4 regions of the Paenibacillus sp. FSL M7-0134 genome follow, and region 4 is predicted to be linked to each of the others. Evidence: riboswitches for the same ligand, from Rfam matches in the RefSeq annotation. Region 4 holds a riboswitch; each other region holds the start of a gene.

Region 1 (5,291 bases), 350 kb from region 4:
TGTTTTTCCTCGCGCATCCAGCTGGTCATGGTCCGCTTCCATTCAATAAAGAGCGGATCGAGGGTGATTTCTTCCCTACGCGGGCGGGGAAAAGGGACATCTACGACATGCACCACTGAAGCAGGTCGCGCCGACAGCACATAGATGCGGTCGGAGAGCAGCAACGCTTCTTCAATGCTGTGGGTAATAAACAGCACAGAACGGCGGTTCTTTTCCCACATCCGTAATAACCATTGCTGCATGTCTGCACGTGTCAGCGCATCGAGTGCGCTGAACGGCTCATCCAGCAGCATTAATTCCTGTGGGCTGAGCAGTGCGCGAAGAAAGGCTGCGCGCTGTTGCATTCCACCAGACAGCGTATGTGGATACGCCTTGGCGAATTTACCAAGTCCAACCTGTTCGAGCCATTGCAAGGCTTCTTTGCGACGCTCGCGTTCACTGGCGTACTGAGGGGGTACTGCTGTATTTTTACGTGGAGCATTTTCCTGCCCAAGCAGTACGTTGTCCAGCGTGGTACGCCACGGGAAAAGGGCGGGCTGCTGCGGCATATAGCTGATATGCCCACGTTCACCAGTCATGTCCCGTCCGTGCATACGGATACGTCCCTGCTGTGGTTTGAGTAGCCCGCCGATGATGTGAAACAGCGTGCTTTTGCCGCTGCCTGACGGACCAATGAGGGAAACGAATTCTCCTGGCTTGACTGTGAGGGATACATCCTGCAGTACGGGCAGTAGGCTTCGCTTTTCGCGGAAGGCGAGGCTGATCCCGTCCAATTCCAAAGCAGGAGGAGCGGTTGAAGGACTCTGCTGTTCCCCGGTTCGTTGTTCATTAGCCACGTTGTATGATGATAAGTCAGTCGGATGCAGACTCATACGCGCCACGTCCTTTCTTTGCTGTATGTAATTCAAGGAGGAAGCTACTCTCGATCGGGTTTCCAGCGAACCAGCCATTTCTCCAGTAGTAAAATAACCACAAACATGAGTAAGCTGAGTGCAACAATAATGCCGATGGCGGCAAAAATGAGGTCCGTGCGATAGGCCGATTTTTGCAGCAGCATATAATATCCAATTCCTTCACTAGCTCCGATCCATTCCGCAATGATCGCACCCATCACACTATAGGTAGCAGCAATTTTAACGCCAGAAAAGACTTGCGGCAGGGAATGTGGCAGCTCCAGCTTCATAAAAATAGCCATGCGGCTTGCACCCGACATCCGCATATAGTTCATCATCGTACGGTCTGTTCGAGTCAGCCCGTCCATGGCCGCTACAGCCACAGGAAAAAAGCATACTAGGGTAATGACCATCAGCTTGGGCAGCACCCCAAAACCAAACCACACCATGAGCAGCGGTCCCAGGGCGATGATTGGAATGTTTTGGCTCAGGATAAGCAGCGGATACAGGGCGGATTTGAGAAAAGGAATCGTATGAAGAACGATGGCGATCAACAGTCCCGTTGCTGTCCCTATCGCGAATCCCGCAAGTGTCAGACGAATCGTAGCCCATGTATGGGCACCAAGCAGCGCCGTCTGGGCTATGCCCTCTTGTACGATGAGGGATGGAGCAGGCAGCAGCCAGGATTCAACATGCAAATAGGAAACCGCCCCCTGCCAGGCCGCTAAAAAGAAGAGGACCGCCACAAAGGGCGGCCATACGCTTTTCCACCAGGATGCGTTCTTGCCTTTCGGATTCATGGGCGATATTTCTCGGTCAGCTTGTTCATGCTGATGCCTTGTGGGTTATGTGCGATTTTGATCTGTGAAATGACGCTGGGACTGCCCGCTTCCGTCAAAGCCTCGTGCATTTCTTTAACCACTTTCAGCAACTCGTCGAGCTCGCCCTCCATGGTCGTATCCAATGGATTCACCTGATGTTTGACACCGGAGCGCTGAATGACCTCGATCGCCTTATCTACATACGTGTAAGAGTCCTCGTTATTAGGAGTTTTAGGGATTACTTGAATACTGAGCAGTGTGTTAGCCATGCAAATTCACCTGTCCTTTATTTGGAGTGTTATTAAAAAAATATGGTGGTTTAAGGCGGGGAGACCGCTTCGCGTTTCATTTGATCTTACGATCGCTGCGCTTCTCCAGATTCAAATGAACCACTACGCTGCCAACCGCCTTAAAAACACCCTATTTTTAAAGCTGGTTTGTGTGGCATTTTTAACACACAAGCGCACCTACTTAGCGCTTAGATAATATGAGAAACTAAAGAATAAACCAAGTGGAACGAGAACGAAGTGGGCGGAATGGTGCTGTACAAGCGTTAGCGTTCGCCTTTGTACCCAGATTTCAACCTCTGGATATTCATAAAAGAAATCTGGGTACAGCAGCGATGGGAAGCACCATCCGACTGCGTAGTGGCGCTTCGTTCACTTCTCTAGTTCAGTCTTATTTAGCGTTTTAACAAATGATCAACGCTTGGGCAGGAAACCGTTTGTGAAGGCTTTATCGACTTCCAAAGGCTTGCTGAGCAGCTTGCGTTCGTACATCCAGTCCGAATAGTTTTGCCATACCTCCGGTTTTTGCACACCCCATTGCGCGGCATCGTCCTGATAACGCGGGCTTAGCCATTTTTGGCTGGCAAGTACCAGTTTTTTATCCAGCTCCGGTACAGCTTTGCTTAAGATGTCTGCGGCTTCTTCCGGATGAGCGATAGTGTATTCATAGCCTTGTGCGGTAGCGTCCATGAACGCTTTGACCAGCTCGGGATCATTTTTTATTGTCTGTTCGTTGCTCACAATTACAGGTGTATAGTAATCGAGGCTTTTGGAATAATCTTTTACATACAGCATATCCAATGGCTCACCTCGAAGCTGGGCCTCGATTCCGGTCCATGCGTAGAAAATCCAGGCAAAGTCGATATCCCGCTTCACGGCTGTAAAATAGTCTGCATTGCCCATGTTGATGATCTTCACTTTGCTCACATCGCCTTTGTCTGAATCCATGATGGATTTCATGACCGCTTCTTCTACGGGAGAGCCCCAACCGCCGTATTTTTTACCTTCAAAATCTTTCGGGCTCTTAATTCCACGATCTACCGGGGCTGCGAAGCCTGAGGTATTATGCTGAATCACCGCAGCGATGGATACAAGCGGCACGCCTTGCGTACGAGCCTGTGTGACGCCTTCTTGGTAGCTGATACCAAAAGGTGCAGCATTAGAAGCAACCATTTGATCAGCTCCGCCTGAGCCAGGTTGAACAATTTGGACATTCAAACCCGCTTTTTCGTAAAATCCTTTGTCCTTAGCGACATAGAGTCCCGTATGATTCGTATTGGGTGTCCAGTCGAGCACGACTTTAACATCTTTGAGCCCCTTTGCCGGAGTAGACGTTTGAGTGTCGGTAGCGGGAGCCGCTTCTTGGGATGTGGGGGGACTTCCACCGCAAGCGGTCAGGGTCAGGGCCATGAGCCACAGACTGATCAGTCCCAGGCTTAACATTTTCATGCGCTTCATCGTTGTGTTCTCTCCTTTAATTACCCGTTATCCGTCCAATCAGACAGCTTAAGTTACCCATTTTCTAAAAATAACATCTGCCGGATGCGATCTTTCCAACAACATAATCTTCAACAAAAAAAGCGCCCCGAGTTTCCGGGACGCTTGCGCTTGTATATACCAAAGTAAGGGATGGTCCTATGTAAAAAAGGCACATCTTGCTTAAGCATTCCTACGCTGGCATTACCCAGATCAGGTTGTAAGGGTCAGTGTCTTGGGACACACTCTCAGCCGGCCGATTCCAGCACCCCTGGCATTGTATGGTTTAATGGGTTCATTTATTCGGGTTTACTACGACGATTATATGCCTTGAATGCGGGTCTGTCCAGCATGAAGGGAGAGGTGACGGTTCATTTGCCGAACGACAGGGTACACTTTTACTGTGAGCTTTGATCTGAAAATGAGCATGAATCAATTCGATTCGATCCGGTCATGTTATTTTCAGAACAGCTACGCAAGTAGGTTCAGATGGGCTGGTGCCCAATGGCGTGGCCGTAGAGAATTCTAATTCGTGAAAAGGAGTTGTTGTACTGTGGGTAAAACGGAAACATTGGATCGCAACCAACTGGAACAAGCCATTGTGAAGGCTTTGGATAACAACAAATTTTGCTCGTTAGGTACGGTAGAGGGTGGCAAACCGAAAGTACGCTATATGGCCCTTTTTAACGATGGAATGAACATTCATCTGGCGACAGATCGCAAAACGCATAAAGTAGAGGAGCTAAAGGACAATCCGAATGCTTATCTGCTGCTGGGTTATGAAGTTGGCGGTACGAAGGAAGTCGTAGAAGTGGAGGCTACCGTCCAGATCACAACTGATGAGGGGCTGCGCAAACAAGTGTGGAACGATTCCTTGAAGGAATGGTTTTCCGGACCGGATGATCCCGATTATGTCATTCTGGACGTGAATCCGACACGCATTGAGTATGTGGGTCAGCAATCTGAGCGCCAGGTTTGGAAGAAGTAATACGAATATAAATGGATAAGCCGGTGAATCTCCGAGTTTTTTAGGAGGTTTGCTGGCTTTTTATTTTTTGAGAAAATTAATTATTTTTTCATAAATAATTTAAGTAAATGACTACTCTTTTATCTGGCGTTGGATTAAAATAGAAATGGTGGGTTCAAGGCTTACATATATGTGCAAAAGTATGTATATGAGGCATACACCTTAATGAGGAGGGGTATATTTTGTTATTTCGTAAAAATTGGTTTAAAGGGTTTACAGCAGCAGTTGTGGCTTGTAGCATGCTGGTGTTTTCGGCCGCTCCATCCTGGGCAGCTAGCGATTCTCGCGATAGCGCTACGGTGAATTTGCGGATCATGGAAACAACGGATATTCATGCGTCGCTGATGAACTATGATTACTATTCAGACAAAGAAACCAACGAATATGGCTTGATTAGCACAGCTGGTTTGATCCAACAGGCGCGTAGTGAAACAAGAAACAGCATGCTGTTCGATAACGGTGATTTGTTACAGGGCAATCCATTAGGCGATTATATGGCCAGAAACAAAACCTATGAAAAAGAAGGCGGTGTCCATCCAGTCTACAAGATGATGAACTTGATGGGCTATGATGCGGCGACAGTGGGTAACCACGAATTCAACTACGGTCTCGATTTTCTGGAGAAATCGCTCAAGGGAGCCGATTTTCCTTACGTAAATGCGAATGTTTATGTTGACAAGGGGGGGCAAGCTACTAAAAATTATTTTACCCCTTATCGAATTCTTGATAAAACGGTAACGGACGAGAAGGGCCAAGAGCACATCCTTAGAGTGGGCGTCATCGGTTT
Region 2 (5,291 bases), on a different contig from region 4:
AAATTGCTCCATTCCACATAGTCCCGGTCTACGAGGCTCACTGTACCTACGCCCCCGCGAACAAGTGTTTCCGCAATACCTGTGCCTAGCGCTCCAACACCTATGATTAATACGTGAGAGGAAGCAAGCCGACGTTGTCCTGTCGGTCCAAAGGGTGTGAATCTTTCTTGTCTGGAATAACGGTCACTTGGATGTGTTCCTCCTGCACCGGATTTGTCAGATACCTTCATGCCTGAATCATGCCTTCTGTCGGACTGCTCGCTGAAGCGTAACGTTTTACAGGAATCATCCCCGCCTCAAAACCATATCTTCCAGCACGAACAGCCAGTTTCATGGCCTCAGCCATTTTTACTGGGTTCTTCGCTCCTGATACGGCTGTGTTCAACAAAACAGCATCTGCCCCCAACTGCATAGCCATTGCCGCGTCACTGGGTGAGCGAATACCCGCATCGACAATAACCGGGACCTCCGCCTGTTCAATAATTAGCTCTAATGAAAACGGATTGAGCAAACCATGTCCTGTACCAATCGGTGAAGCTCCAGGCATAACGGCGTGTACTCCAAGCTCTTGTAGCCTCTTGGCTAGAATCACATCGTCCGATATGTAGGGCAGCACGATAAAGCCTTCTTCTAACAGCTTTTCACTAGCTTTCAACGTTTCAAAAGGGTCAGGCAGCAGTGTCTTGCTATCCCCAATGACTTCCACCTTAATCATATCGCACAAGCCGGAGGCTTTTGCCAATTGGGCAATACGAATGGCCTCCTCTGCTGTTGTAGCCCCTGCTGTGTTGGGAAGAAGTGTATATCGGCTCAAATCCAGCATATCGAGAAAATGCTGCTTATCCCGTTCCTCCAAGTTCAATCTCCGTACAGCAAACGTCAATATTTCCGTCTCAGCAGCCTCTACGGCTTGGGATTGGATATCCAGATCAGTGAATTTTCCTGTTCCCAACAACAACCTTGAGGTAAAAGATGCTTTTCCAATGGTTAACATGATCAACCGCCTCCCACAAAATGTACAATCTCTAGGCAATCTCCATCCTTCAGTACTGCTTCATCATGATCTTCACGGGTCAATATACGCCGATTCAGCTCTACCACTACAGTTTTCACCTTTACATCAAGCTCATGTAGCAATTGATCCACATGAGTGATTCGATTAGAAAAGGTCAGGCTCTGGCCGTTAATCGTCAGCTTCATAAGCTTTCCTCCTTGAGGAGCTCAGAAGAAAATCTACTTATCCCAAGTTCAGCTGCACCAGCCCCATTAAGCATAGCTGCCAGCGCACGCCCGGTAGCATCACTCAGCAGGACACCGTTGCGATAATGCCCGACGGCAGCATATACGCCCTCGACCCCAGGGACAGTGCCTATAAAAGGATGACCTGATGCGGCCTGCGGACGTAAGCCCGCCCAAGTGCGTATAAAAGAAGCTTCACGGACGCGCGGCAGCCAAGCAGAGGCACGTGCCAGCAACCCCTCCAAGCCTCCTACGGTCACCTCTTCGTCATATTGATGCGGAAGGCTCGTTGCCCCAATCCAAAGCTCGTTATTCTGTTTAGGCACGAGGTAAATATCATCAGCATAAATGGTGTATTCTAACGGGTGATCCTTCAAGGAGACCGCTACCGCTTCGCCCTTGACCGGATAAAGTGGATATTCAAATCCAACCTGCGCTAGCAATTTCATGCTATCCAAGCCTCCAGCAATAATGACCTGATCGCAGGAAAAAAAGCCACTATGTGTTCGAACACCGCAAACTCGACCATTCTGTATGACCAGTTGCTCTGCCTGTGTACCAGACCATACCGTTGCCCCCAGCACCGCAGCAGCACCTGCATAAGCACGGCAAAGCTGGACAGGAGCCACTTGTGTCTCCTTTGAACGATATATTGCCCCGATCGCTTGTTCATCCAAACCTGGAATTCGTCGGGCCAATTCCCTCGCATCCCACCAGATAGGACAATCATCCTCTCGCGTTTTAGCAGCTTTCCAGCGTTTTTGGCCTTCAGTTTCCGTACGGAAAGGGGTCACAAATCCTTCTGTACGGAATTCCACCGAAATACCCGACAAACGCTCCAGATCACAGACAAGCTCAGGGAATGCGTCTCGACTTATGCGAGCAAATCGTGCCAGCTCAGAGTCGGTGAACTCTTCACTTTCCGCTGCCAGCATTCCAACCGCTGCTCCTGAGGCTCCCTCACCCGGGATCAATCGTTCCAGCAAGATCGTACTTCTTCCCTCCTTGGCCACATGATAAGCAATGGAACTGCCGATGACACCTCCACCTATGACCAAGCATTCAGCGTGTCCTATCGCTCTTGCCTCTGTGTGTATCTTTGGCATTTGTTTCGTGTCTCCTCTCCATAAACCATTCTGCTTTCAGCTTGCCTCTACTCTCGTTTTCTCGCTACAGGCTGTGAACTACAAGATCTGCCATTCGCCTATATTCCATCGCAGCTGCAACGGGCGACTCAGCCTTCCATATACCAGACATCACCGCAATTCCGCTTGCTCCGGCCCTATAAAGCTCCGGGATATGGTGCGGTTGTATGCCGCCCAGCGCGATCACCGGAATGTTCGACAGCCTGCAAATATGTTCAAGCTGAGCTAAACCCCGCGGTACAATACCGGGCTTACAATGGGTCTCATATACGTGACCATAAAGTACATAGTCCGCTCCTGCCCGCTCGGCAGTCTGCGCCTCCTCCAAGGAATGCACAGATACTCCACAGCGTGTACCCTTTGGAAGCAGGCTTTTCACATCCGCTACAGGTAATCCATTAGCTGGTAGCTGGACGGCTCCAACCAAAGTAAGTAAAGCTACATCCACACGATCATTTACTACAATTTGTTGCAAAGAAACTCCCTGCTCCACCATGCTGCGAGTCAAAGAAAGCAATGCAGAGGCACCATTCTGTTTTAAACGCGCGTGTACATAATGAACATACGGACAAATCACAGCAGCCACTTGGGCTGCTTGTGCAAAAGTGCCCTTTTCCATCGAAATTGCGTGTAATTCGATTTTGTCTTCACCTCACATTGGACTAATGGATCTAAGCTTAGTCAGCCACGTCTACCAGCAGTAATGAAAGGGGATTGTATGTGAATCGTCTACGGAAGCTCGAACAACTTAAAGTGAACGAAACGCAAAAAAACCACTTCCCCAAGGAAGTGGTTTAACGAACGTCCAATAATCGAACGGACAATGATATCCGTATACGTGTATCGTCCCACGCACAAACAAAAATAAGATGGTGTTGCCTTGTTTGTACGGCGCTCACTTCCCTACGCTGGCATAACCCAGATCAGGTGCAAAGGGTCCGAAATCCATTTATTCCGTCTCAGCCGCATGGGCGGCTCCCCTAGTGTGACTATTTTATTGTATAAGCTAAAGATAGCTTAGCATATTTTCCTAATTCTGCAAACCCCACTTCGTGTGAAATATGCAGAATTGGATTTAGTTGATGTTAGTTAACTTTACTTGACCACTCTTCCACATTCCACGTTTTGGTTACCCAATCCTCGTAAAAGTCCGGTTCGTGAGATACAAGCAATACGGTCCCTTTGTATTCCTTCAAGGCACGTTTCAGCTCATCCTTAGCTTTAACATCCAAGTGGTTGGTAGGCTCATCGAACAGTACCCAGTTGCTTTCACGCATTAACAGTTTGCAAAGACGGACTTTAGCCTGTTCTCCACCACTGAGCGCAGATAGCGGACGCGTGATATGCTCATTCTTTAAACCGCAACGCGCCAAATGCGCTCGTACTTCATGCTGGTTCAAATGTGGGAATTCATTCCACACATCGTCAATCGGTGTAATTTTCTCCGCCTTTACTTCCTGCTCAAAATAAGCGGGCTGCAAAAAATCACCTTGATAGGTTTTTCCACTGATTGGCGGTATTTTTCCCAATATGGTTTTGAGCAATGTCGATTTACCGACACCGTTGTAGCCAACAATAGCAATCTTTTCGCCACGTTCAATCGTCATGGACATTTTAGGCAAAAGGGCATGCGTATAACCAATCTCAAAATCAATACCCTCAAATACCGTCTTTCCGCTTGCACGTGCTTCTTTGAATTGAAAGGTTGGCTTCGCAGCTTCTTCAGGCTTATCTATACGTTCGATCCGATCAAGTTGCTTTTCACGGCTCTTTGCTCGGCCTGATGTAGAGGCACGCGCTTTATTACGCTGAATAAAATCTTCCTGTTTCTTAATAAAGTCCTGTTGCTTCTCATAAGCATCAATATGCTGAGCTTTGTTCAGATCCGCCATTTCAAGAAACTTTTCATAGTTAGCTGAATAACGGGTCATCTTGGCAAATTCAAGATGGTAAATAACATTAACGACCTGGTTCATAAACTCAGTATCATGTGAAATAAGAATAAAAGCATAGGGATAATCCTTCAAATAGCGCGTAAGCCATTCAATATGCTCTACATCCAAATAGTTGGTAGGCTCATCCAGCAGCAGGACATTTGGCTTTTCCAACAGCAACTTAGCAAGAAGCACCTTTGTCCGTTGCCCACCGCTAAGTGCAGATACATCCCGATCCAGTCCTATGGCCGACAGACCTAGTCCATTCGCCATTTCTTCAACCTTCACATCAATGAGGTAAAAATCCCCCATATCCAGTTGCTCCTGAATTTCACCCATCTGTTCCAGCAGCACTTCCAACTCTTCAGGAGAAGCATCCCCCATCTTGTCAGTAATCTGCATCATTTCCTTTTCCAATTCCAACAGAGGAAGAAAAGCGTCTTTCAAAACATCACGTACCGTTTTGCCCGGTGTCAGCTTGGTATGCTGATCCAGATAGCCGTAACGTACACGTGGAGTCCATTCCACTTTACCCTCATCCTTAAGCAATTTTCCAGTCAGAATGTTCATGAGTGTCGATTTACCGACACCGTTAGCTCCTACCAAACCTACACGTTCCCCCGCAAGCAATCGAAAGGAAACATTTTTAAATAATGCGCGGTCCCCAAAGTTGTGAGATACATTTTCTACAGTCAATAAACTCATAAGCTGTTTTTGGCTCCTTATTGTCATCGGCGCTGCCGACTGTTCTTATTTCATATGCATTTCGTTTCTTTCAAAGCTTTATTGTAGCACATTCTGCAACCATATCGGAATATGGAAAACAGCGATTTTTAAGGTTTTTGATATGGATCTGCCTAAAAAAAGAAAAACCACCCATGAAGGTGATTATTTTAAGCCATTATAACATTTGTACTCAAAGTATCCCGCAGCTGCTGCAGATTTTTCATCCGCAAAACGTTCACTCGCTTTA
Region 3 (5,291 bases), 180 kb from region 4:
CGATTCGCCAGCGCTCTGGCTATCGCCACACGTTGCTTTTGGCCTCCGCTCAGTTGTGCCGGATACTGTTCTGCTTTATCAGCTAAACCGACGAATTGCAGGCATTCGCGCACACGTTCCACTCTCTCTTTTTTCGCGACACCTGCCAGCTCCAACGACATTGCCACATTTCCACTGACCGTCCGATTGTGAACAAGATGATAATGCTGAAAAATCATCCCTATCGATCGCCGCGCTTCACGGAGACGTTTTTCCGGCATGCGAGTCAAATCTTCCCCGTTTACAACCACGTTTCCCTCATCCGGCCTTTCCAATACATTCATCAACCGGAGCAACGTAGACTTACCGGCACCGCTGGCACCTATGATACCGTGAATTTCCCCCTCCTCCACTTGAAGGGACACGGATTGAACCGCATGAAATTGGCCGCTTGAGGTGGTATAATGCTTGCTTACCTGATGCAGCGTAATCATGAAACCTGGCCTCCTGATGATCCATTTCTCAGGGAAAATGTAATAAGCCCGCCAGCCCAGGCGGGTCTGTACGAGCCGTCAATTCCCATTGCATTAATATACCACAGAGCAGAAAACGGGCAAAGCCTTTTGACAACAATTAACGTACATCCCACACCCCCACGTAAGGAAAGCAGATACCGAGTCCCCAAGCCAGCGTAAGCATTATGACAAAATAGAATATGAACACAATATCTACAGCCGAATAGCCAATCGCATAATAATACGTGCGTTTGGTTTCATTAGTAAAACCCTTGGCTTCCATGGCAATAGCAATTCGCTGTGCACGCCGGATACTTTGAGCGAGCAGCGGAATTGCATACCTGCGAAGCGTGGCATACATATTCCATTTGGACACATGCTGATGTAAACCTCGAATACGATGGGCTTGTCTCAATGCCTGGAATTCCTCCACCATCATGGGCATCAACCGCATGGCTGCCAAAAAGCTATACGCATACTTCGGAGAGAGCCTCCATTGCTGCATCAGTGAATAAAAAAGGTCCACTGGACGAGTCGTTAAACCAAACAGCAACCCTACCGCCGCCATACTCAGCGCACGAAAGCCCAGATGTATACCCCGATAAAAGCTTTCCTGCGTAATATGGATCAGGCCCCATGTCCACCAGGTCGTCACCCCTTTGCCGAACATCATCATGCCCGTTGAGGTTGAAATAAACACCAATATAAAGGGAGATCCATACAGCAGCAGCCGCTTCCATGGATGGCCTGACCAGACAAGCAGCAGCAACATAGCACACGCAACATTAAACATGACATTCGGATCATGAATGACTATAACGACCACAAACAGTATGGAAAACATAACGAGCTTTAGGCCCGGATTCACACGATGCAGCCATGTTTTATGATGGGGAAAGGACAGGTTCATACTGTAGTTCCCCTTTCTGAATCCGCCATATATCGGTACAATATCGATGGACAATTTCTGGGTCATGCGTGACCATCACAATGGCCGTGCCTGCCGCTCTCAGCTGCTCCAACATATCCAGCATGACAAAGGTATTACGCGCATCCTGCCCAAAAGTCGGTTCATCCAGCAGCAGCACTTCCGGCTCACGGATCATAGCCGTAGCAATACTCAACCGCCTTTTTTGGCCCAATGAAAGCTGATACGGATGACGCTCGTCCAGCCGCTCCAGTCCGAACTGTACGAGCATCCGATCGACCCGTTCCCGGCACTGTTCAACGGTGAACAAGCTCTTGGGTAACGAATACTCTAGTTCCTTTCGTACGGTGTGTGCTACGAATTGCAGCTCGGGATTTTGAAACGCGAACCCGATACGCTCTGCCAGTTGTTCCGTACTGCCTGCCTCAATTCCGCGCACGCTATAACGTCCCTGTGTGCGAAGTAAGCGCATCATGGAGAGCAGCAGTGAGCTTTTGCCAGCCCCGTTTTCACCGACCACGCCAATCCAGTCGCCAGGCTTCACCTGCGCATGCTCCACATAAATCACTGAACTTAAACCGCGGAGGCCACTAAAATGTTCCAGCTCCAGCAAATCAATCCCTGTACCATTCCCCGTACCATTCTGCTGTGTCACTGATTCACTCCAACGCGGCGAAGACGATTCACTCCATACTCCCGGGTACCACACGCCATACTCGGACAATGCCTGCCGCTGCCCATGAAATACTTCTTCCGCCCTTCCATCCGCAATGATCTCCCCTTGAGCAGAAAGCACCACAATCCGGTCCACATCATGGACAATTTCATTAATTTTATGCTCCACGATCACCAGTGTCTGGTCTACCGAAATGTTTCGAATGGTATCCCACACCTGTGTAGTGCCTTCCTCGTCCAACAAAGCCGTGGGCTCATCCAGAAAAAGCACTTCTGGCTCCATAGCCAGCACAGACGCAATCGCCAGCCGCTGTTTCATTCCCTGTGACATGCTGCCAATGGGCATGTGTATATCATCCGTTGATAGACCAACCTGTATCAGCAGCTCGCGAATACGGGATCGCATCTGCTCACGAGGAACCTGATTATTTTCCAACACAAAAGCCAGTTCCTCGTCTGCATATGACATACAAAACTGCGTATCAGGATCTTGAAATACAATACCTGAGACACTTGGGATTACAGCAGCATCGCATTTCATAGGCACTTCTATCGTGCGTGGAATCAGACCGCTTAACACTTGGAGCAGCGTTGATTTACCGCATCCACTCGGTCCCAGCAACAGCAGCTTTTCCCCCTTGCGGACAGACAAAGACATATTGTGAAAAAGCAGCTCCTGCTCACCGGGGAATTTCAACCGAAGACGGGTGATCGAAGCCACCACATCTTCGGTTGCCTGGCTCATCAATCCAGCCCCTTATAATCTTGTTCCGTTGCGGGTCTCAAACTTCGCGTGACTCCGGTTACCTCCAATGCCCTAGCCAGATAGAACGCGAATACCCCGGCAATCACAATGCTGCCAATCATGCGAAAACCAATATACAAAACATAGTTCCAGGTCGAAAGCTGATCAATATACCCGTAGCTGAAGTCTAAAATTAGAGAAGCGACAGCCGCCCCGGCCGCAGCTAGCGAAGCAACCCACAAGTTTGCGTTCCGATACAGAAAAGCTGCAAAAAACAGCTCCGCTCCCAAGCCTTGCAGCAGGCCATAGTACAAAGTGGACATCCCCCATTCGCTTCCCAAAAAAGCACTGACCGTTGCCGCTGCCACCTCTGCCAAAATTGCAACACCCGGCTTGCGAATGATGAGATAAGCAAACGTGCCTGCCATAAACCACATGCCATACATCAGTTGCTCGGCGTGTAGACCGAATGGTTTCATCAAATCATAGGCAGGTCCCCATATTTTGTAGACTAACCCGAACACAACAGCGATCACAATCGTGACCAAAATATCAGTCAGCTTCAACCCTTTGGACGCTCTTACAGCAGTATTCATTATTGCGTGCTCCCCTTATCCTTATAATTGGCCTCTTGGCCATAAAAAAAAGCTTGTCTGGAGCTGAATCTCCAGGCAAGCTTTATGCGCAGTAAAAGGTGAAGCACCATACAAAACATCATTCGTCGATATGCCTTATATAACCAGTAGTCTAAGCTACTACACTGATACCAAGCCAAAGTCAGGGTCAAGGTAAAATGCTAGGACATACATTGTATCTATCGACAACCGCGAAACAAGCGGCATTCCTGTATAGTGTTCTTGGTTTCTCTACGCTGGCATTACCCAGATCAGATTTCACGGTCAGTGGCAAGGGCCACCCTCTCAGCCTGACTTTCTCAAGCTCCCGACAATGCTTTTTTAATTCACTATAATATATACCACATCTATGGCTTTGACAATCCTATAATCCGAAGAAACGTTTGGCTGTCTCCGTCGTGGCGATTTCGATCTCCATCATGCTTCGGCCTGTACATTCGGCTATCGTAGCAGCAATGTGAGCGAGATACATCGACTCATTACGCCCTTCTTTGGGCTTCACGGGCAAATTACGCGGGGTCAAAAATGGAGCATCCGTTTCAATCATCAGACGGTCCAAGGGAATATCTCTGACCAGTTCACGCAGATGTTTGCCACGCCGTTCGTCGCAAATCCAGCCGGTGATCCCGATATACAGTCCCATCTCTACATACGTATGCAATTCTTGTTCCGTGCCTGTAAAACAATGCACCACTGCTTTATCGACAAGCCCTTGATATTCCCGCAGCATAGCAACAAAATCCTCATGTGCATCTCGTTCATGCAGAAATAACGGCATATTTAGCTCACCCGCCAGTTGGATTTGCTCCCCAAACCATCGGCGCTGCACATCGCGCGGCGAAAAATCACGGTTATAGTCCAATCCGCATTCCCCTATGGATACGACCTGCGGCTGACTCGCCAGCTGGCGGAGCTGCTGAATCGTATCTGCGCTGCAGTCTTTGGCATCATGGGGATGCACGCCAGCTGTCGCATACAGCTTGCCCGGATAACGTGCTGCATACTGAGAAGCCTCCCGACTGCTGCGGACACTGGTCCCGGTAATAATCAGGGGTGAAATCCCTACAGCTGCTGCTCTCTCTACCACCTGTTCCCGATCCGCATGAAACGAACGGTGCATCAAGTTCACGCCAATATCAATTAACGGTGTACCCCTTTCCATCTCAATCCCTCCTTCGCAAACTACAATCTCGGATCAATCGGCTCCGATTCCAGAGATAGCGCGGCAAGGACGCATTCATGAATACGATCCACCGTATCCTTGCGGACAAAACGTTCCACGCCTTCCATACCAAGCGCTCCTTCCATCAGGGCATGACGCTCCTTTTTGTTCGTTCGACGCTGCTTCAGACGCTTTAAATTCTCAGGGGCAAGATAATCCATACCGTAAATGATGTGCAAATACTTCTGGCCTCTCACCTTGATTGCAGGCTGAATCATCTTGTCCCGATTTTTCATCAAAAAGCGTTCCGGCTTGATCACAATCCCTTCATGACCATCCTCTGTCATCTCGTTCCACCAGCGAATGACCTCTTCCTCGCTTGCTTCGTCCGTGATAACGCGGTACTCTGTCTCCATAAACAGGGAAGACAGCCCAGCGAGCTCCCGGTTTTGCTCCATATGCCAAATATGAGAATGGTCGAAAAAAGTCTTTCCGCTGTGTGCCAGTGTATGGAACGGTGCAATACGAATTTCATCCAGACCGTCCACATCCCAGCAATATTTTTGAAAAGCATCTTGAAACGTTACGGCATTCGCGTACTTCTGTTCCATTTCCTCCAACCAGTCTCCAACCTCTCGACCTGCAACCTTCG
Region 4 (5,291 bases):
GTTTGCGGTTTGCAGCAAATCGTCCAGTCGACGATTTAATTCTTGTGAGTCAGGCTGAGAGTTTAAGGCTGACTCTGACAATGGCATCTTTACAGATGATGATGCGTCTAATCCCCTTGACTGTTTTGAATGTTCAGTGAATTCGTGTGTATGTGCTTGTGGAGCAGCCGACATCTGTTTCCATTCCTGATGCCACGCCTGATCTGCCGGATCGAGTGCGCTCCGTTGCTCTTCCAGCAACTCTATGGCGGTGCGTTCCGTCTGTTCGAATACAGTCCGCCAATCATCCAGCAACCGTACATAAGTTGGCTCCAATCCCTCGGTAGCGGATTTAATCACTTCCACATGCCAACTTTCCTGCTGCTTCCAATGCCGAATTTCCTCCAGCACACGTAAGGGCAGGAAAGACCCATAAGTACTCAGCATCGTTTTTTTACCTCCCGTATCCTACTATGGCTATCCGGCGGATCTGGCAGATCTGCCCTGGATGCATACGTACCCAGTATATTCGCTGTCTCATCAGGAATATGTCTATGAACTCCCTTAATCCGGTCACATCTGTTACGTAAAACAATGAATACCCATGGAAAACGAAAAAGAAGCCCAGCTACGGCACGGGTTAAGTGTCCATAGGCAGGCTTCTTCCAGGCGAAGAATAGAATACAGTTCTTCGAAAAATTTACTTCGTAGTCGTTTGTTTGTGGGCATCAGCGATGGTTTTCTTGTCCTCCAGCTCCTGTACACTGCTTAGAAACGTCGATACCCGTCGCAAATATTCACGAGGGTGCTCTCTGAAAATAAGCTCATGTATCCCGTTTTTAACAATCCATACACTGGAAAGCGGGTTGGTTTGATTGGCAGCGAGCTTTTCCGCAATAGGATAAGGAGCTTTTTCATCCTGTGTACCATGCACAAACATGATCGGGAACGGATAGTTTTCCTTTTTAACTTCCTGATATGGAATTTGATGCAAGCTGGTTCCGTTCAAGACTGGAAACAGCAACTCCAGAATTTCCAAAGACGGATGTCTTGGCAGATTAATTTGATTGTGAATGTTATGGTACAGCGTATCTGGCTCCAGCAGGAAGGTGCTGTCCAAAATCATTGCGTCCACATCCTTGGTTTGCAAGCCCGCCTGAAGAGCGGTTCCTGCCCCCATGGAGAAGCCCCATACGATAATCTCCGACGAGCCGCGTTGCTTCGCAAGCTGAATTGCTCCGAGGAGCTGTTGGGATTCTGCTTTGCCTCCGGTTGCGACTGCTTTGCTGTTTTGTGACGCGAATCCATAATCGAACATGACCACATTAAAGTTCAAACTGTGGGCATAATGCGCCAGATCATACATGGGAATCCAGCTTTCTTCGCGGTTAGCCCCATAGCCATGACTGAAAATAATCGTTTTCCGCGATTGATCCGCCGGGATATACCAGCCTTGTACCATGCGGCTACCATCCTTGGCAGGGAAGCTGACTTCCTCATAAGGCATGCTTTTGGCCTGCATCGGATTAGAGTACAGTGGTGCAACGGTGGGATTCGTAAGTACCCATGCGATGTAAGCATGCAAGGCAATAAAACAAAACAACAGAAAAAAGACGACCGACAGCAGCAGAGCAATCACAACGTGCTTGAACCGCAGCAGACGGGGATTAAAGAGTGGGGTGGACGGCTCCTGAACAGCGGTCTGTAGCTGAGCGTTGCGCTGGGATGTCGAAATCATGTAAGAGCCTCCTTATATAAAATTGATCTTCGTTTCATAGAATTTAGGTATAATTCCACTTGAAAATAGTAGTGTAGATCCGTATAGATACCTATTATCGTATGATGGGGATTATCCAAAGTCAACGCCTGAACCGGAAAAGTAAAAATGATGCAAAGAATTGTCGATGTTTGTTCTCGTTCTGTAATATGGTTGTCACAAAAACATCGGTTTACAGTAGCCGCGACTATTCTATATAATTTATGTAACCATGTTTCATAGTGTGAAACGAATATGGATACAAGAGGAGCGGTTCACGATGGAAGACCGTAAATTAACCGTTCGCGCTGTAGAGCGTGCACTTGATATACTGCTGTGTTTTACCGCAGATTCGGATCTTGGCCTGACGGAGATTGCCTCCAAAATTGGTCTACATAAAAGCACGGTTCATCGGCTGCTGACTACGTTGGAGGATCGGGGCTTTGTCGTTCGGAATGCCGAAACGGAAAAATATCGACTTGGCTTCCGCATTTGGGAGCTATCCACGCACTTGTCCCAAAGCGACGAGCCGGCGGTGTTGTTACAGCCTGCAATGGAAGGACTACGTGATCGTCTGGGCGAGACGGTCAGCTTGTACTTACGGGACGGCAGCATGCGTATTCGCATACAAGCCGTGCAGAGCAATCAGGCGATCCGCAGGGTTGCGCCTGTAGGTGCGCGTATGCCGCTGGCTGTAGGGGCCTCCAGCAAAGTGCTGGCAGCCTTTATGCCGCCGCAGGAGCTGGAAGCCCTGCTAAGCGGGGATGAATGGCCGTCCTCAGTAGACCCGGAGGTCTATAAAGCCCAGCTGCAGGACATTCGCGAGAAGGGCTATGCGACCAGCTATGAAGAACGGGAGCCAGGGGCTGCTGCTGTGGCTGCCCCAATTGTAAACCGGAAGGGACAGGTCACTGCGGCTTTATCTGTATCCGGTCCGGTCAGTCGGCTTGCACCCGAGACGCTACATGACTTTGCTCCGATTTTGATTGAAGCGGCGAAGGAAATGGGACTTATGCTTCCGTAACAAGAATGAGCACAGTTGAAGCAAGCAAAGTGATTTGATGGGGAGCGTCTCCTTGGTAAAGGGAACCTAGAAGGGTTGCCAAAGCCATAAATTTAAAGTAGTCTGGTAAGGATGGCGGGATATCTGTTATAGCCGCCTCATGTGAATAGAAGTATCACAGTTACTGGGGGAGCCTGTAATGCCGGGCTGAGATGGAATCGTGCAAGATTCCGGACCCTTTGCACCTGATCTGGATCATACCAGCGTAGGGAAGTAATCGGCCATTGAAATGTATACGCGGCTGCTGTCTACAGTGGCGCATTGGAATAGGATTATTCCACATGCGTACTGTCTGGATAGCTGCCTCGTTAGATTAGCCGGTTCCCTAGGGAACCGGCTTTTTTGCATAGATCAGCGCCACCCTGGGAATGGTTCCGGATCGGTGTGTCATTTCATCGAAACGGGAGGAATGGACAATGAAGCCGACAGAAGTAGAAGGAACAAAAGGAACAGAATTGAAATCAACAGAAGTAAGATTGGTAGGAACAAAAGAAGTTGAGGTAGAGAAGACAAACGGGGAGCAAGCCAGAGGGGTAACGCCCTTTCCAGGGAGCCGTAAGGTATATATTCAAGGCTCACGGCCGGACATTGCCGTGCCAGAGCGGGAAATTGCTCTTCATCCTACACATACGCCGCAGGGCACGGAGCATCATGAGCCATTGCGTGTGTACGATACGAGCGGTCCCATGACCGACGAAGCCTATCAGGTCGATATCCGTCAGGGCCTGCCTCCATTACGGCGAGCTTGGGCCCTGGAACGGGGCGATGTGGAGGCTTACGAGGGACGCGCCGTCAAACCGGAGGATAATGGACTGAAACCTGGCTCCAAACGGGAGACAGTTGAATTTCCCGGCGTGACCAACCGTCCGCTTCGTGCTTCGCAAGGTCGTACAGTGACGCAAATGCATTATGCGCGGCAAGGGATCATTACGCCTGAAATGGAATTTGCGGCGATCCGCGAAGGGGTGGAGCCTGAGTTTGTACGGCAGGAGTTGGCGGCTGGACGAGCCATTTTGCCTTCGAATATCAATCACTCGGAAAGTGAGCCAATGGTCATTGGGCGTCATTTTCACGTGAAGATCAATGCGAACATTGGTAATTCTGCGGTTACCTCCTCCATCGAGGAGGAAGTGGAGAAAATGACCTGGGCTGTGCGTTGGGGCTCGGATACAGTTATGGACCTGTCCACAGGCCGTAATATCCATACAACACGTGAATGGATCATTCGGAATTCTCCTGTACCGATTGGGACTGTACCGCTGTATCAGGCACTTGAAAAGGTGAACGGCGAAGCAGAAGCGCTGACGTGGGAGCTGTATCGCGATACGCTGATTGAGCAGGCGGAGCAGGGAGTGGACTATTTTACAATTCATGCGGGTGTATTGCTGAGGTATATACCGATGACGGCGAATAGAATGACGGGAATTGTATCCCGTGGTGGGTCGATCATGGCAGCCTGGTGCCTTGCGCACCATCAGGAGAATTTTTTGTATACGCATTTTGAAGAAATCTGCGAAATTATGAAAGCCTATGATGTGGCCTTTTCTCTCGGGGATGGTCTACGTCCGGGTAGCATCTATGATGCGAATGATGAAGCACAGTTTGCAGAGCTGGAAACGTTGGGCGAGCTAACGCAAATCGCCTGGAAGCATGATGTTCAGGTCATGATTGAAGGGCCAGGACATGTCCCTATGCATAAAATCAAAGAGAATGTGGATTTACAAATGGAGATTTGTAAGGAAGCTCCTTTCTATACCTTGGGACCGCTCACGACGGATATTGCCCCCGGATATGATCATATTACCTCAGCCATCGGGGCGGCGATGATCGGTTGGTTCGGGACGTCCATGCTGTGTTATGTTACGCCTAAGGAGCATTTGGGTCTGCCCAATAAGGATGATGTCCGTGAGGGTGTCATTACCTACAAAATTGCGGCACATGCTGCCGATCTGGCGAAGGGTCATCCACGGGCACAGCAGCGGGATGATGCTTTGTCCAAGGCACGCTTTGAGTTCCGGTGGCGGGACCAGTTCAATCTGTCGCTTGATCCCGAGCGGGCCTTGTCCTACCATGATGAAACGCTACCGGCAGAGGGCGCCAAGGAAGCACATTTCTGCTCGATGTGTGGTCCCAAATTTTGTAGTATGCGCATTACGCAGGACATTCGCGCTTATGCAGCGGATAAGGGGCTGAACACTCAAGAAGCAGTAGCTGCCGGGATGCGTGAGAAGGCAGAGCAGTATCGGGATGGAGGTCAGTAAAACGAACGTGTGAGTTTAGGAAAAATGAATTAAAAAAGCCGTGGTTCTCTACAGTCGATGTAGGGAACTACGGCTTTTTAGCTTATGTAAAGCGGGATCTTGCAACCGGATAAACGGCGCCTTATTTTTTACCCATTTTTTCATTCAAAATGTCCTGAAAGCTGAGCTTCTTCTCCGAGCTATCTTCTTTCTTCTGCATACTCACCGCGTTGGCACGTTGGTATTGGTGGTG

What was found. Region 4 has a riboswitch for thiamine pyrophosphate ahead of thiC (phosphomethylpyrimidine synthase ThiC). Riboswitches for the same ligand answer to the same signal wherever they lie in the genome.
Region 1: it holds a riboswitch for thiamine pyrophosphate, as region 4 does, so the genes downstream of both, NSQ58_RS16010 (ABC transporter substrate-binding protein) here and thiC (phosphomethylpyrimidine synthase ThiC) in region 4, are expected to answer to the same signal.
Region 2: it holds a riboswitch for thiamine pyrophosphate, as region 4 does, so the genes downstream of both, NSQ58_RS14595 (thiamine phosphate synthase) here and thiC (phosphomethylpyrimidine synthase ThiC) in region 4, are expected to answer to the same signal.
Region 3: it holds a riboswitch for thiamine pyrophosphate, as region 4 does, so the genes downstream of both, NSQ58_RS18415 (ECF transporter S component) here and thiC (phosphomethylpyrimidine synthase ThiC) in region 4, are expected to answer to the same signal.

What each region holds. Positions count from the first base shown of each region.
Region 1 covers NZ_JBBOXV010000002.1:52,568-57,858, forward strand. The annotation lists gene NSQ58_RS15990 (ABC transporter ATP-binding protein) at 1-872, opposite strand, end outside; gene NSQ58_RS15995 (ABC transporter permease) at 917-1,693, opposite strand; gene NSQ58_RS16000 (MTH1187 family thiamine-binding protein) at 1,690-1,983, opposite strand; gene NSQ58_RS16005 (hypothetical protein) at 2,226-2,408, shown strand; gene NSQ58_RS16010 (ABC transporter substrate-binding protein) at 2,416-3,459, opposite strand; TPP riboswitch at 3,651-3,760, opposite strand; gene NSQ58_RS16015 (pyridoxamine 5'-phosphate oxidase family protein) at 4,031-4,465, shown strand; gene NSQ58_RS16020 (bifunctional 2',3'-cyclic-nucleotide 2'-phosphodiesterase/3'-nucleotidase) at 4,687-5,291, shown strand, end outside.
Region 2 covers NZ_JBBOXV010000001.1:3,236,306-3,241,596, reverse strand. The annotation lists gene NSQ58_RS14615 (ThiF family adenylyltransferase) at 1-230, opposite strand, end outside; gene NSQ58_RS14610 (thiazole synthase) at 227-994, opposite strand; gene thiS (sulfur carrier protein ThiS) at 997-1,200, opposite strand; gene thiO (glycine oxidase ThiO) at 1,197-2,345, opposite strand; gene NSQ58_RS14595 (thiamine phosphate synthase) at 2,410-3,003, opposite strand; TPP riboswitch at 3,268-3,376, opposite strand; gene NSQ58_RS14590 (ABC-F family ATP-binding cassette domain-containing protein) at 3,470-5,023, opposite strand; gene NSQ58_RS14585 (hypothetical protein) at 5,207-5,291, opposite strand, start outside.
Region 3 covers NZ_JBBOXV010000002.1:585,834-591,124, reverse strand. The annotation lists gene NSQ58_RS18430 (methionine ABC transporter ATP-binding protein) at 1-473, opposite strand, end outside; gene NSQ58_RS18425 (energy-coupling factor transporter transmembrane component T family protein) at 613-1,404, opposite strand; gene NSQ58_RS18420 (ABC transporter ATP-binding protein) at 1,379-2,842, opposite strand; gene NSQ58_RS18415 (ECF transporter S component) at 2,842-3,438, opposite strand; TPP riboswitch at 3,688-3,797, opposite strand; gene NSQ58_RS18410 (TatD family hydrolase) at 3,842-4,639, opposite strand; gene NSQ58_RS18405 (polynucleotide kinase-phosphatase) at 4,660-5,291, opposite strand, start outside.
Region 4 covers NZ_JBBOXV010000002.1:403,484-408,774, forward strand. The annotation lists gene NSQ58_RS17540 (Fe-Mn family superoxide dismutase) at 1-426, opposite strand, end outside; gene NSQ58_RS17545 (alpha/beta hydrolase) at 680-1,717, opposite strand; gene NSQ58_RS17550 (IclR family transcriptional regulator) at 2,016-2,759, shown strand; TPP riboswitch at 2,915-3,027, shown strand; gene thiC (phosphomethylpyrimidine synthase ThiC) at 3,215-5,059, shown strand; gene NSQ58_RS17560 (hypothetical protein) at 5,181-5,291, opposite strand, start outside.